DNA from 2 places in the Cupriavidus sp. HPC(L) genome. Region 1 is predicted to be linked to the other one. Evidence: riboswitches for the same ligand, from Rfam matches in the RefSeq annotation. Region 1 holds a riboswitch; the other holds the start of a gene.
The links. Region 1 has a riboswitch for glycine ahead of B551_RS10540 (D-amino acid dehydrogenase). Riboswitches for the same ligand answer to the same signal wherever they lie in the genome.

Region 1 (6,615 bases):
GCGGCCACGACCAGCAAAGCCAGGACGGCGGGAGGAAGCGAAGGCAGTTTCATCGCAATAGCATGGCGGGGCCGTGCGGCCTGGATAGGAGCGGCGCAGCTTGGCGCCAAGGTCGTGACCGGCACCGATGCCGCTGGCGTCCAGGCTCGGATCACGGCTTGGACTATACCGCGCCAAATGCACTTTGCGACAGCGGGACAGGCCGTGTGCCGCGACTCGCACCATGCCGCTCGATGTGATACGGTGACGCCTACGGAACCCGCCGACCCGGGGAATGCCCTTGCGGGCACGCATGAACCGTCCCCCCTTGCTCGACGACTCGCCCAACGCACCGCCGCACGTAGCGCTGAAACGACCGCCCGACACACCGAACGACGATCGCCGCGAGGACCCGGCCACGGCCACGACGCGTCGTCCCCGGTTCGCGCTGTCGTTGACGACGCGCATCGCGCTGGTCACCGCGGGTCTGTCGACCGTGCTCGGCGCCGCCCTCGTGGTGGGCTCGCTGAAATCGGCCCATGACGACCTGCGTGACGCACTGCAGGCGCAACAGGATTCCGTCGTCAAGCTGACGGCGGAGCAGCTCGATTCCGCGGTCAACGATCGCCTGATCCTGCTCGAGCACCTCGCCCCGCAATTCAAGTCGATGATGGACGCGCCGGCCGCGCAGCTGCAGGCCATGCTCAGCCGCACCATTCCGATTCCCGGTACCTTCAACAGCGCCGTCGTGGTCGATGCCAGGGGCATGCTGCTGGCCCGCGACGGCACCCTGGTGTCGGTCGCGGACCGCACCTACTTCCGCGAGGCCGCGCGCACCCTGGCGCCGGTGATCAGCCCGCCGATCCGCGCCCGCGCCGACGGTTCGGTCGGCGTGCTGCTGGCCGTGCCGATCGTCTCGGACGACAAGACCTTCCTGGGCCTGGTCGGCGGCTGGATCGACCTGGCGCGCTCGAACTTCCTGGTGGAAGTGCCGCACAGCCCGATCGCCAGCACCGGCTTCTATTGCCTGGTATCGGCCGGCGCGCAGCCGGTCTACGTGCAACACCGGCTGCAGCAGCAGGTCGGGCGGCCGGCGCGCGCGCAGGGAGAGACCTGCGGCGTGCAGGCACAGCCGGCGACCCTGGAGTTCCTGACACCGCGCGAGCCGGTCATCGCACGCTATCTGATGGCGACCACCGGTTGGGAACTGGTCGCCGTGCTGCCGGCCAAGGAGGCCTTCCAGCCGCTGCACGCGATGCAGCAGCGCTTCCTGTTGTGGTCGGCGGTCGCGGTGGGATTGGCGGCGGTGCTGAACTGGTTCGCGGTGCACTGGATGTTCGCGCCGCTGGCGCAGCTGCGGCGCGTGGTGCGCGACAGCGCGCGCGACCTGTCGGCCTACGAGAGGCTGTCGACCCATCGCCATGACGAGATCGGCGTGCTGGCGCGCGCGTTCGCCCGGCTGATGCGCGACGTGCGCGAGCGCCGCGAACAGCTGCACCGCAGCGAAACGCGTCTGCGCGCGGTCACCGACACGCTGCCGTCGCTGCTGGCGTTCATCGACACCGACGAGCGCTACGTCTTCAACAACCTCGCCTACGAGCGCACCTTCGGCATTCCGCTCGACCAGCTGCGCGGCATGACGCTGCGCGAACTGCTGGGCGAGGCGCGCTACGCCCGCATCCAGCCGTATCTGCAGCAGGCGCTGGCCGGCACCGCGGTCACGTTCGAGACCGAGTTCCACGATCCCGACTACCACTGCACCGAAACCAATTTCCGGCCCGAGTGGAGCGCCGATGGCAGCCGCGTCGAGGGCGTGCATGTCCATGTGCAGGACATCACCGCGCGCAAGCTCGAGACGCTGCGGCTCGCGCAGATCTCGCGCCTGGACCACCTGACGCAGCTGCTGAACCGCAGCGCGTTCGAGACGCGGCTGGCCGAGGCGATGGCGCGCAGCCGCTCGCAGGACCGGCTGATGGCGCTGCTGTATCTGGACATGGACCGCTTCAAGGCGGTCAACGACCACTATGGCCACGCGGCCGGCGACCAGCTGCTGCAGAGCTTTGCCAAGCGCGTGCAGCGCTGCGTGCGCGAGCGCGATGCGGTGGCGCGGCTGGGCGGCGACGAGTTCGCCATCGTGATGGAGGACATCGACCGGCCCGATGTCGCGGTGCGCGTCGCCGGCGCGATCCTGCATGCGGTGGGCCGCCGCTTCTTCATCGAGGGCGCCTTCGTCGACGTCAATGTCAGCATCGGCATCGCGCTGTACCAGGGCGCGCCGATGACATGGCAGCAGCTGGCCAAGGAGGCCGATGCGCTGCTGTACCGCGCCAAGGACGCCGGACGCGGCCGCTTCGAGATCGGCCCGCCCGAGCTGGCGAACCGATCGCGGGAGGCGCGCCCGTAGGCCGGCTTGCGCGCCGGCGCGGCGTCGGCAGTCCCGGCGGCGTATCCTAGAAGGCCGATCCGCATCGTTCGTTCACAGGAGCCAGTCATGTCAGACCAGCAGCCCCCAGCGACCCGCATCGAACAGGACAGCCTGGGCCAGGTACCCGTCCCCGCCGACCACCTGTGGGGCGCGCAGACCGAGCGCTCGCGCCAGAACTTCCGCATCGGCAACGAGAAGATGCCGCCCGCGCTGATCGAGGCCTTTGCGATCCTGAAGCTGTGCGCGGCGCGTGCGAACCGCGAGCTGAACGTGCTCGACGCGGCGCTGGCGCAGGCGATCGAACAGGCCGCCGAGGAGATCATCGCCGGCCAGTGGCCCGACGAGTTTCCGCTGTCGGTCTGGCAGACCGGCTCGGGCACGCAGACCAACATGAACCTGAACGAGGTGATCGCCAATCGTGCGATCCAGCTGCTCGGCGGCGAGGTCGGCAGCAAGCGTCCGGTTCATCCCAACGACCACGTCAACGCGAGCCAGTCGTCCAACGACAGCTTCCCGACCGCGATGCATATCGCCGCCGCGCGCGCGGTGCAGCGCCAGCTGCTGCCGGCGCTGGAGACGTTGCAGAAGACGCTGGGCAGCAAGGTCGAGGCCTTCGCCGACATCGTCAAGGTCGGCCGCACCCATCTGCAGGATGCGGTGCCGCTGACGCTGGGCCAGGAGTTCTCCGGTTACCAGGCGCAGGTCGCCGATGCGCAGGCGCGGCTGCACCAGGCCGTGCTGCGCGCGATGCCGGTGCCCCAGGGGGGCACCGCGGTCGGCACCGGCCTGAATGCGCCCGCCGGCTTTGCCGCCGCCTTCGCGCGCGCGCTGGCCGACTACACGGGCCTGCCGTTCGAACCAGCGGCCAACCGCTACGCGCTGCAGGCCGCGCACGACGCGCTCGCCGATCTGTCCGGCGCGCTGAACACCACGGCCTCGTCCTTCCTGAAGATCGCGCGCGACTTCATGCTGCTCGGTTCCGGCCCGCGCGCGGGCTTTGCCGAACTGCAGCTGCCGGCCAACGAGCCGGGCTCGTCGATCATGCCGGGCAAGGTCAACCCGACCCAGGCCGAGGCGCTGGCGATGGTCTGCTGCCGTGTGATCGGCAACCACACCACGATCACGCTGGCCAACGGTCTCGGCACGCTGGAGCTGAACGCCTACAAGCCGGTCATCGTTTACAGCCTGCTGCAGTCGGTTACACTGCTGGCCGACGCGGCGGCCAGCTTCGCCGAACACATGGTGGCCGGCGTCGAAGCCGACCGGGCGCGCATCGCCGAGCTGCTCGAACGATCGCTGATGCCGGTCACCGCGCTGAACCCGCATATCGGCTACGACAAGGCCGCCGAGATCGCCAAGCTGGCCGTGGCCCGCAACCTGTCGCTGCGCGAGGCGGCAATCGCCTCGGGCCATGTCACCGCCGAGCAGTTCGAACAATGGATCGATCTGAAGGGGATGACGCGCGAGGTGTAGCGTCAGCGCACCGGTGCTGGCGGCCACGTCCACGACGGCGCATGCGGCCGCCCACACATTGAACGACCCATCGACCGGCCCCGCGGCACCGCGGCGGCCGGCGACAAACCCGCTCCAGACGGGCCGACGACGATCGGGGTAACAACGATCGCATTGACGAGATGATTCCTGCTCCCATTCCCGCCGATGACCCGCGGCGCCTCGACGCGCTGTATTCGCTGAACCTCCTCGATACCGCCGCCGAAGAGCGCTTCGACCGGCTGACACGCCTGGCCAGGCGGCTGTTCGACGTGCCGATCGCGCTGGTCAGCCTGGTTGATGCCAGGCGGCAATGGTTCAAGTCCTCGTTCGGCCTGGCCGTCCGCGAAACGCCACGCGAGCAATCGTTCTGCGGCCACGCGATCCTGCGCGACGATCTGCTGATCGTGCCCGATGCGCTGCAGGACCAGCGCTTTCACGACAACCCGCTGGTCACGGGCGCGCCCGGCGTGCGCTTCTATGCCGGCTGCCCGCTCGCGGTACGCGGCGGCGCCAAGGTCGGCACGCTGTGCCTGATCGACACCGCGCCGCGCGAGTTCGACAAGGACGACCAGGCGCTGCTGCACGATCTGGGGCGCCTGGCCGAGCAGGAGCTGGAGTCGGCGCAACTGGCGTCGATGGATGACCTGACGATGCTGTCGAACCGGCGCGGCTTCTCGGCGCTGGCGCAGCATGCGCTGGCGGTCTGCCAGCGCCAGCGCATGCCGGCCACGCTGCTGTTCTTCGACATGGATGGCTTCAAGGCCATCAACGACCGCTTCGGCCACGCGGAGGGCGATCTGGCGCTGGCCGCCTTCGCAGATCAATTGCGCCAGGCGTTCCGGCAGTCCGACCTGATCGGACGGCTCGGCGGCGACGAGTTCGTCGTGCTGCTTGTCGACGCCTGTGCCGACCAGTGCGACGCGATGCTGGCCCGGCTGCGGCAAGGCGTGGAGGCACACAACGCGCAGAGCCAGCGCGGCTATCGGCTCGACTTCAGCGCCGGCGCGGTCGCGTTCGATCCCGCCCGCCATGCGGGCATCGCCGATCTGCTGGCGCAGGCCGATCAGGCGATGTACGCCAACAAGCAGGCTCGCAAGGCGGGGACGCCGCCCGCCGGGCGTCAGTAACTCGCGTTGCGGCCGCCGCCGCGCCGTGTTACTGTCCGCCCATCCAGGAGAAAGCGAGCCTGCCGCGACAGCGCGGCGGCAGCGCTGCCGAAGGCGTACCCCCGAAACGCTCAGGTACCGAAGACTGGAGACGACAACGAACTGGAGAGCGCCGCCATCATGATTTGACGATGACGGCCGCCGAAGGGGCAAGCCGGGTCCGGGGCGGACGCGGTGAATCTCTCAGGCAAAAGGACAGTGGGGGCAGCCGGGTTGGCATCAACGATGCCGGCCGGCTGCCCCTTTTTGCATCCTGGAGCCTGAAATGAAAGTCATCGTGATGGGAGCCGGCGTGATCGGCGTGGCCTCGGCGTGGTATCTGTCCAAGGCCGGCCACGAGGTCGTGGTGCTCGAGCGCAATGCCGGCGCGGCACGCGAAACCAGCTTCGGCAACGGCGGCCAGATCTCGGTCAGCCATGCCGAGCCCTGGGCCAACCCGTCGGCGCCGCTGAAGCTGCTCAGCTGGCTGGGACGCGAGGACGCGCCGCTGCTGTTCCGCCTGCGCGCCGACCCGGCGCAATGGTCGTGGGGCCTCAAATTCCTGCGCGAATGTCCGGCCCGGCGTTCCACCCGCAACATGATCCAGCTGCTCAATCTCGGCACCTACAGCCGCGCCAGCCTGCAGGCGCTGCGCGCCGAGACCGGCATCGAGTACGACCACCTGGCCCGGGGCATCCTGCACTTCTATACCAGCCAGAAGGAATTCGACGCGGCGATCGAGCCGGCGCGCATCATGCGCGAGCTCGGCTGCGAGCGCCGCGTGATCGGTCCCGACGAAGTGGTGAAGCTGGAACCCGCGTTGGCGTCGATCGCGCCGCGGCTGGCGGGCGCCACCTACACCAGCGAGGACGAGTCCGGCGACGTGCATCGCTTCACCACCGGACTGGCCGCGCTGTGCGAGGCGCGCGGCGTGCGCTTCCGCTATGGCGTGCGCGTGCAGCGGCTGCTGGCCGAAGGCGGCCGCATGCGTGGGGTCGAGATCGCCGACGAGACCGGCGCGTACACGGTCGAGCAGGCCGACGCCTACGTGCTCGCGCTCGGCAGCTTCAGCCCGATGCTGGCGCGCCCGCTGGGCGTCAAGCTCGACATCTATCCGGCAAAGGGTTATTCGGCCACGCTGCCGGTGCTCGACCCCGAGCGCGCGCCGAGCGTCAGCCTGACCGACGACGAGTACAAGCTGGTGTTCTCGCGGCTGGGCGACCGGCTGCGCATCGCCGGCACCGCCGAGCTCAACGGCTATTCGATGGAGCTGAACCCGGTGCGCTGCGAGGCCATCGTGCGGCGCACGCTGGAGATCTTCCCCGGTGTCAGCCGGCCCGAACTGGCGCGCTACTGGACCGGCCTGCGTCCCGCGACGCCGGGCAACGTGCCATATATCGGCGCGAGCGCGGTGCAGGGGCTGTATCTGAACACCGGCCATGGCACGCTGGGCTGGACGCACGGCTGCGGCTCGGGACGCGCGATCGCCGAACTGATCTGCGGCCGCGTGCCGGAGGTCGACTTTGGCTTCTGCGGTCCGCTGCCGCCGGCGCGGCGGCTCGCGCGGCCAGT
Region 2 (9,106 bases), on a different contig from region 1:
CTGCAGCAGGCGCAGATTGTCCAGCGTGGCGCCGCGCCAGCCGTAGATCGCCTGGTCGTCGTCGCCGACCGCGGTGAAGGCGGGCGCGCGCAGATGCGAGCCGCCGGCCAGCAGCTTCAGCAGCTGGTACTGGCAGGCGTTGGTGTCCTGGTATTCGTCGACCAGGAAGTAGCGCAGCCGGTTCTGCCACTTGAGCCGCACGGTTTCGTCGCGTGCGAACAGCTCGGCCGGCAGCCGGATCAGGTCGTCGAAGTCGACCGCCTGGTACGCCGCCAGCGTGGCGACGTAGTTGCGGTAGATCAGCGCGGCCTGGTGCTGGTCGGCGTCGGCGGCCTCGGCAATCGCGGTCTCGGGATCGACCATGCCGTTCTTCCACAGCGAGATCGTGCTCTGCACGCTGCGGATCAGCTTCTTGTCAGTGGTGGCCAGCTGCTCCTGGATCAGGCCGAAGCAGTCATCGGCGTCCATGATCGAGAACTGCGGCTTCAGGCCAAGGTGCTCGGCCTCGGCACGCAGGATCTGCACGCCCAGCGAGTGGAAGGTACAGACGGTCAGCTGGCGCAGCGGGATGCGCTTGCCGTCCCGGGTCTTGCCCTCCATCAGCTTGGCGATCCGCTCCTGCATTTCCTTGGCGGCCTTGTTGGTGAAGGTCACCGCGGCGATGTGGCGGGGCTCGAAGCCCTTGTCCTCGATCAGATGCGCGATCTTCTGCGTGATCACCCGGGTCTTGCCCGAACCCGCGCCGGCGAGCACCAGGCAGGGGCCGTCCAGATAGCGGACGGCTTCGGATTGGGCGGCGTTCAGTCCGTGGGTCATCGGTCGGGGGCGGAGTTCGGGTACGGCAGGAGGTCGGACCGCACCCCGAGGGAGGCGGGCCGCAGGCGCGACGCGTTCGGGCACGGGTCGCGGATGGATCAAAGCGGGCGATGTTAACACGGGGGCGGGTCCGGCCGAGCCACCGGATCCGTGGCCTGCAACGCGCCGCTCTCGCGTTGACAGCCGGCAGGCCTGCGGTTAGAGTCGCGCCATCCGTCCGGGAGAGCGCGCGACTGTATCGTCATTCGCGCCGCCGAAGGGGAATCACCCGAAAACTCTCAGGCACCATGGACCGGGCGGATCGGCATGCAGCATGCACACGATGTATGCCGAACTCTGGAGAGCGACACCCGCCATTCATCGATTGAATGATGAGCGTGTCCACCGAAGGGGCGCACGGCGGGGCCGGCGGGTTCGAAGCGAACCGCAGAACCAGTCCGTAATCTCTCAGGTATCGAGGACAGAGGGGGTCATCCGTCGCGACGGTTCCAACGAGCCGCGCGACGGATGACCCTTTTTTGTTTGGCGCGCCGCGCGCGCCGGACTGAACGATGCCACGCTCCGAGGAATCCATGACGCTCCAGGCCACCCCGCTCAACGCCATCCACCGCGCCCTCGGCGCCCGCATGGTTGATTTCGGCGGATGGGACATGCCGGTCAACTACGGCTCGCAGATCGAGGAACACCATGCGGTGCGCAGCGATGCGGGCATGTTCGACGTTTCGCACATGTGCGTCGTCGACCTCGCCGGACCCAATACCCGCGCCTTCCTGCGCGGACTGCTCGCCAACAACGTCGACAAGCTGCAAACCCCCGGCAAGGCGCTGTATTCCTGCATGCTCGACCCGAATGGCGGTGTGATCGACGACCTGATCGTCTATTTCTTCGCCGAGGACCGCTTCCGCCTGGTGGTCAACGCCAGCACCGCGACCGGCGATATCGACTGGATCCGCCAGCGCAATGCCGACACCGGCGCCGGCTTGACCATTACTCCCCGTCGCACCGACAACGCCTCCGATAATGCCGCACCGCTGGCCATCGTCGCCGTGCAGGGCCCGAACGCGCGCGCCAAGGTGTGGGCGGCCTTCCCGTCGACCCAGCCCAGCGAGGCGCTCAAGCCGTTCAACGCGATGGTCGTCGAAGACGCCGCGATCGGCGAAATCATGGTGGCCCGCACCGGCTACACCGGCGAGGACGGCTTCGAGCTGGTGGTGCCGGCCGACAACGTCGCCGCGGTCTGGGAAAAGCTGCATGCCGCCGGCGTGCGTCCGGCCGGGCTCGGCGCGCGCGACACGCTGCGGCTCGAAGCCGGCATGAACCTGTACGGTCAGGACATGGACATCCACACCTCGCCGCTCGACGCCGGCCTGGCCTGGACCGTCGACCTGCAAAGCGAGCGCGATTTCGTCGGCAAGGCCGCGCTGGTGGCCAACGGCCAGCGCCAGCAATTTGCCGGCCTGATCCTGCGCGACAAGGGCGGCGTGCTGCGCGCGCACCAGACCGTGCTGACCGCCGCCGGCGAGGGCGAAATCACCTCGGGCACCTTCAGCCCGACCCTGTCCCAGTCGATCGCCTTCGCGCGCCTGCCCAAGGATGTGGCGCTCGGCAGCGAAGTCCAGGTGCTGATCCGCGACCGCAAACTGACTGCGACTGTGGTTAAACTGCCGTTTGTGCGCAATGGCAAGGCACTCGTGAGCTGACGGCTCACTGCGGACATCGTCCACCCGGTCACGCTGCGCCCCGCGGCCCCTTTCACCGATGGCACGCGGCGGCGCCACACAAGAATCTGAAATTGGAGAATCTCGATGAATTTCCCCGCTGACCTGAAGTACACCGAGTCGCACGAATGGGTGCGCGTCGAAACCGACGGCACGCTGACGATCGGCATCACCGATCACGCACAGGATGCGCTCGGCGACATCGTCTTCCTCGAACTGCCCGAGGTCGGCAAGACGGTCGGCGCCGGTGACGCGCTGGCCGTGGTCGAATCGGTCAAGGCCGCGTCGGACATCTACGCACCGGTGGCCGGTGAAGTGGTCGCCGTCAACGACGCCGTCAAGGACGCGCCCGAGAGCGTCAACGCCAACGCCTTCGATGCCTGGCTGTTCAAGATCAAGCCGGCCAACGGCGACGACGTCAACGGCCTGATGACGGCCGACGCCTACAAGGCCAGCGTCGGCGCCTGAGCCCGGCGCCCCGCCCGCGGCGCCGAGGCATGGCTGACCACCATGCCCCGGCCCGCCTCTCCGAGTCACTTGCCATGAACGCTCCCCTGCCCATGAACGCCGCTCAATCCGCTCGCCCTTCGCTGGCCGAACTCGAAGCTCGCGACGCCTTCTCCCACCGCCATATCGGTCCCGACGCCGCCGAACAGCAGCACATGCTGAAGGTGCTGGGCTACGACAGCCGCGCCGCGCTGATGGACGCCATCATCCCGGCCGCGATCCGCCGCCGCGACGGCATGCCGCTGGGCGAATTCACCGAGCCGCTGACCGAGGAAGCCGCGCTGGCCAAGCTGCGCGGCATCGCCGGCAAGAACAAGGTGTTCAAGAGCTTCATCGGCCAGGGCTACTACAACACGCTGACGCCGGGCGTGATCCTGCGCAACATCTTCGAAAACCCGGCCTGGTACACCGCCTACACGCCGTACCAGCCGGAGATCTCGCAGGGCCGCCTGGAGGCGATGCTGAACTTCCAGCAGATGGTCACCGACCTGACGGGCCTCGATATCGCCAATGCGTCGATGCTCGACGAAGGCACGGCCGCGGCCGAGGCGATGACGCTGCTGCAGCGCGTGAACAAGCACGCATCGAATACCTTCTACGTGGCCGACGACGTGTTGCCGCAGACGATCGAAGTGGTGCGCACGCGCGCGCTGCCGCTCGGCATCGAGGTCAAGGTCGGTCCCGCCGCCGACGCGGCGCAGGCGCACGCGTTCGGCGTGCTGCTGCAATACCCGGGCGTCAACGGCGACGTGGCGGACTACCGCGCGATCGCCGATGCGGTCCACGCGGCCGGCGGCCTGGTGGTCGCCGCGGCCGACCTGCTGGCGCTGACGCTGCTCACCGCGCCGGGCGAATGGGGCGCGGACGTGGCGGTCGGCAATTCGCAGCGCTTCGGTGTGCCGCTGGGCTTCGGCGGCCCGCACGCCGGCTATATGGCCGTCAAGGACGCCTACAAGCGCTCGATGCCGGGCCGCCTGGTCGGCGTCACCGTCGACGCGCAGGGCAACAAGGCCTACCGGCTGGCGCTGCAGACGCGTGAGCAGCATATCCGCCGCGAGAAGGCGACCTCGAACATCTGTACCGCGCAGGTGCTGCTGGCGGTCATGGCGTCGATGTACGCGGTCTACCACGGGCCGCAGGGCCTGAAGCGGATCGCGCAGCGCGTGCACCGGCTGACCGCGACGCTGGCCGGCGGCCTGCAGGCGCTGGGCTACGCCCGCACCAACCAGACCTTCTTCGACACGCTGACGATCGAGACTGGTGCCGCCACCGAGGCGATCCACGCCGCGGCCGCCGCGCGCCAGATCAATCTGCGCCGCGCCGGCGCCACGCAGGTCGGCATCTCGCTGGACGAGACCACCAGCCGCGACGATGTGGTCGCGCTGTGGGAGATCTTCGCGCAGGGCAAGCCGGTGCCGGCCTTCGACGCACTGGAAGCCGCGGCCGATGATGGCTATCCGGCGGCGCTGTCGCGCCAGAGCGCCTACCTGACGCACCCGGTCTTCAACACCCACCATGCCGAGCACGAGATGCTGCGCTACCTGCGCATGCTGGCCGACAAGGATCTGGCGCTCGACCGCACGATGATCCCGCTGGGCTCCTGCACGATGAAGCTCAACGCGACCAGCGAGATGATTCCGGTCACCTGGCCCGAGTTCTCGAGCATCCATCCGTTCGCGCCGGACGACCAGACCGTCGGCTACCGCGAGATGATCGCCCAGCTGGAGGCGATGCTGTGCGCGGCCACCGGCTACGCCGCCGTCAGCCTGCAGCCCAACGCCGGCTCGCAGGGCGAATACGCCGGCCTGCAGATCATCCACGCCTACCATGCGAGCCGCGGCGAGAGCCATCGCAACATCTGCCTGATCCCGTCGTCGGCGCACGGCACCAACCCGGCGTCCGCGCAGATGGCCGGCATGCAGGTGGTCGTGGTGGCCTGCGACGAGGACGGCAACGTCGACCTGGCCGATCTGGAAAAGAAGGCCGCGCAGCACGGCAAGAACCTGGCGGCGATCATGATCACCTACCCGTCCACGCACGGCGTGTTCGAGGAAGGCGTGCAGCGCATCTGCGAGATCGTCCACAGCCACGGCGGCCAGGTCTATGTCGACGGCGCCAACATGAACGCGATGGTCGGCACCGCCGCGCCGGGGCAGTTCGGCGGCGACGTGTCGCACCTGAACCTGCACAAGACCTTCTGCATCCCGCACGGCGGCGGCGGCCCGGGCGTCGGTCCGGTTGCGGTCGGCGCGCACCTGGCCCCGTTCCTGCCGAACCACACCAGCACCGGCTATCGCCGCGCCGATGACGGCATCGGCGCCATCTCTGCCGCGCCCTACGGCTCGGCCAGCATCCTGCCGATCTCGTGGATGTATATCGCGATGATGGGCGCGCGCGGACTGACCGCCGCCACCGAGAACGCGATCCTGGCGGCCAACTATGTCGCCAAGCGGCTGTCGGACTACTACCCGGTGCTGTACACCGGCGGCAACGGCCATATCGCGCACGAGTGCATTCTCGACCTGCGTCCGATCCAGAAGGCGACCGGCATCAGCAACGAGGATGTGGCCAAGCGGCTGATGGACTATGGCTTCCATGCGCCGACGATGAGCTTCCCGGTGCCCGGCACGCTGATGATCGAGCCGACCGAGAGCGAGGCGCTGCACGAGCTGGACCGCTTCATCGACGCGATGATCGCGATCCGCAAGGAAATTGCGCGCGTCGAGGACGGCAGCTTCGACCGCGAGGACAACCCGCTGAAGAACGCGCCTCACACCGCGGCGGTCATCACCGCCAACGAGTGGAATCACAAGTACACGCGTGAGGAAGCCGCCTATCCGGTCGCCTCGCTGCGGACGCAGAAGTACTGGCCGCCGGTCGGCCGGGCCGACAACGTCTACGGCGATCGCAACCTGTTCTGCTCCTGCGTGCCGATGAGCGCCTACGAGGAGTAAGCGGGCACGCTTCCTGCTGCAATTCGCACGGCGGCTTGTTGCCGCGCGCACGCTGGACGGCGTGCGGCCTTTCTGGTTCCGGCCTCCGGGCCGGAACCATCATCGGTAAGGAGACTGTCGATGTGGGAAATGAGCGCGCCGTGGTGGGAATTCATTGTCCGAGGGCTGATCGTTTATTTCGCCCTTCTGATCATGATGCGGTTGGGTGGCAAGCGGCAGATCGGACAGATGACACCGTTCGATCTGATCCTGCTGCTGATCCTGTCCGAGGGCGTGCAGAACGCCATGGTCGGCGATGACAAGTCGGTCTCCGCGGGCCTGATCCTCGCCGCGACGCTGATCGGCATCAACGTGCTGGTCAGCTGGCTCAGTTGGCGCAGCCGCAAGTTCGAGTACGCGGTCGAGGGCCATCCGCAACTGCTGATCCGCCATGGCAAGGTGATCGACGAGGTCATGCATGGCGCGCGGCTGACCAGCGACGACCTGATGAAGGTACTGCGGCGCGAGGGATGCGCGAGCCTGGACGACGTCTATATCGCGATCCTGGAAAACGACGGCGCGATCAGCGTGCTCAAGCGCAAGGAACTGCCGGAGGAACCGCCCGGCCCCGGCGTCTCCCTGTGGGAGCGCCCCGAGGACGATCGGCCGGTCTAGCCCGGTCTGTTCCGGTCCAGCCGGAGAGCGGGCCGCGGCGCGGGCCGGCACACCGCCGCAAACGATAGGAGACCAACGTGGCTGTCAGCGTTTTCGACCTGTTCAAGGTCGGCATCGGGCCATCGAGCTCGCATACGGTGGGACCGATGCGTGCGGCCGGCATGTTCGCGCATGGACTGGAGCGCGACGGCCTGCTGCCGCAAGTGGCCAGCGTGCGGGTCGAACTGTACGGCTCCCTTGGCGCGACCGGCAAGGGACACGGCACCGACAAGGGCGTGATCCTCGGCCTGCTCGGCGAGGCGCCGGACACCATCGATCCGGACACCATCGACGCCAGGCTGGCCCAGCTTCGCGCGTCGCGCACGCTGGCGCTGCTCGGCAAGCATCCGATTCCCTTCGTCGAGAAGGAACACATTGCGTTCTACCGGCGCGAGGCGATGGCCGAGCATCCGAACGGCATGAAATTCCATGCCTTCGATGCCGCCGGCGCAACGCTGCGCGAGGGCCGCTATCTGTCGGTTGGCGGCGGCTTCGTCGTCAGCGCCGGCGCCGCCAACACGCAGGTGCTCGAAGCGGACCGGCAACTGCCGCATCCGTTCCGCAGCGGCCGCGCGATGCTCGACATGGCGAGCAGCACCGGCAAGTCGATTGCGCAGCTGATGCTCGAGAACGAATGCACGTGGCGCAGCGAAGCCGACGTGCGCGCGGGCCTGCTGCATATCTGGCAGGTGATGCAGGCCTGCGTCGCGCGCGGCTGCCGCACCGATGGCGAGCTGCCCGGCCCGTTCAAGGTCAAGCGGCGTGCGCCCGAGCTGCACCGCAATCTGACCGAGCGCGCCGAACGGACGCTGTCGGACCCGCTGTCGGTGATGGACTGGGTCAACCTCTATGCGATGGCCGTCAACGAGGAAAATGCGGCCGGTGGCCGCGTGGTGACCGCGCCGACCAACGGCGCGGCGGGCATCATCCCGGCCGTGCTGCATTACTACGATCGCTTCGTGCCGGGCGCGAACGAGCGCGGCGTCATCGACTTCCTGCTGACGGCCGGCGCGATCGGCCTGCTGTACAAGCTGAACGCGTCGATCTCCGGCGCCGAAGTGGGCTGCCAGGGCGAGGTCGGCGTCGCGTGTTCGATGGCCGCCGGCGCGCTGGCCGCGGTGCTTGGCGGCACGCCGGAACAGGTCGAGAATGCCGCGGAGATCGGCATGGAACACAACCTCGGCCTGACATGCGATCCGGTCGGCGGGCTGGTGCAGATTCCCTGCATCGAACGCAATGCGATGGCCTCGGTCAAGGCCGTCAACGCGGCGCGCATGGCGCTGCGCGGCGACGGCAATCACTATGTCTCGCTCGATTCGGTGATCAAGACCATGCGCGAAACCGGCGCCGACATGAAGACCAAATACAAGGAAACGGCGCGCGGCGGACTCGCGGTCAATATCGTCGAGTGCTGACCCTCGGCCTGCTGTTCGAACACTAAAGTAGCACGCACTTTTGTGGAATCCCGCGCCTCCCTGGCGCGGCATTCTCTCGGCTCCGCCACTGCGATGCGTGTGCCATGCCGAACCACGATGCCTGCTACAAGACCTTGTTCTCCACGCCGGAACTCGTCCGTGACCTGCTGCGCGATTTCGTGCCGGGAGACTGGGTTCGAAGCCTGGACTTCGATACCCTCGAACGGCGATCCGGAACCTACGTCACCGATGCGTTTCGCCAGCATGCAAGCGACATGGTATGGCGCATCCAGGCCGGCGGCGAGTGGGTCTATCTCTATCTGCTGATCGAGTTTCAAAGCACCATCGATCGACATATGGCGATTCGCATGACGAATTACGTCACGTGCCTCGATCTCGAGCTGATCCGTGGTCAGAATATGCTCGACGGAGGCCGCCTGCCCCCGGTACTGCCTGTCGTCATCTACAACGGCGAGGGCAGGTGGACTGCGACGACCGACATCGCCGACCTGTCACCACGACTGCCTGGCGAACTATCTGGCTACCAGCCCCGCTGCAAGTATCTGCTGGTCGACGCAAGCCGATACTCGGACGAGGAACTGGCCAGGCTCGACAATCTGGTCGCCGCCGTGTTCCGCTTCGAAAACGCGACCAGCGAGGAAACGTTGCTCGACACGGTCCACTGGCTCAGGCGGCGCGTCGCCGACAACCCGGTCCTGTCGAACACTTTCGTACGCTGGCTGAAGGATGTAGGCTCACGGCATCGCCATGCCGGTCTGGATTTCACGAATGTACACAACCTGATGGAGGCTGAAATGTCGCTGTCGACGAATATCGCACGGTGGAAGGCCAACTACAGACTGGAAGGCCTGCAAGAAGGCCGGCTGGAAGGCCTGCAGGAGGGCCGGCAGAAGGGCCGGCAGGAAGGTCTGCAGCAAGGCCAGGCCATGATGCTGCGAAACATGCTTGCCAAACGGTTCGGTCCTCTGCCGGCCGAGCTGGA

Region 2: it holds a riboswitch for glycine, as region 1 does, so the genes downstream of both, gcvT (glycine cleavage system aminomethyltransferase GcvT) here and B551_RS10540 (D-amino acid dehydrogenase) in region 1, are expected to answer to the same signal.

Annotation. Positions count from the first base shown of each region.
Region 1 covers NZ_AMPR02000147.1:26-6,640, reverse strand. The annotation lists partial or broken gene B551_RS10560 (CHASE domain-containing protein) at 1-53, opposite strand, end outside; gene B551_RS10555 (diguanylate cyclase domain-containing protein) at 293-2,383, shown strand; gene fumC (class II fumarate hydratase) at 2,471-3,877, shown strand; gene B551_RS10545 (diguanylate cyclase) at 4,039-5,025, shown strand; glycine riboswitch at 5,157-5,273, shown strand; partial or broken gene B551_RS10540 (D-amino acid dehydrogenase) at 5,330-6,615, shown strand, end outside.
Region 2 covers NZ_AMPR02000443.1:7,436-16,541, reverse strand. The annotation lists gene B551_RS21650 (UvrD-helicase domain-containing protein) at 1-816, opposite strand, end outside; glycine riboswitch at 1,025-1,121, shown strand; glycine riboswitch at 1,143-1,290, shown strand; gene gcvT (glycine cleavage system aminomethyltransferase GcvT) at 1,389-2,516, shown strand; gene gcvH (glycine cleavage system protein GcvH) at 2,622-3,002, shown strand; gene gcvP (aminomethyl-transferring glycine dehydrogenase) at 3,077-5,995, shown strand; gene B551_RS21630 (DUF421 domain-containing protein) at 6,116-6,649, shown strand; gene B551_RS21625 (L-serine ammonia-lyase) at 6,727-8,103, shown strand; gene B551_RS21620 (Rpn family recombination-promoting nuclease/putative transposase) at 8,208-9,106, shown strand, end outside.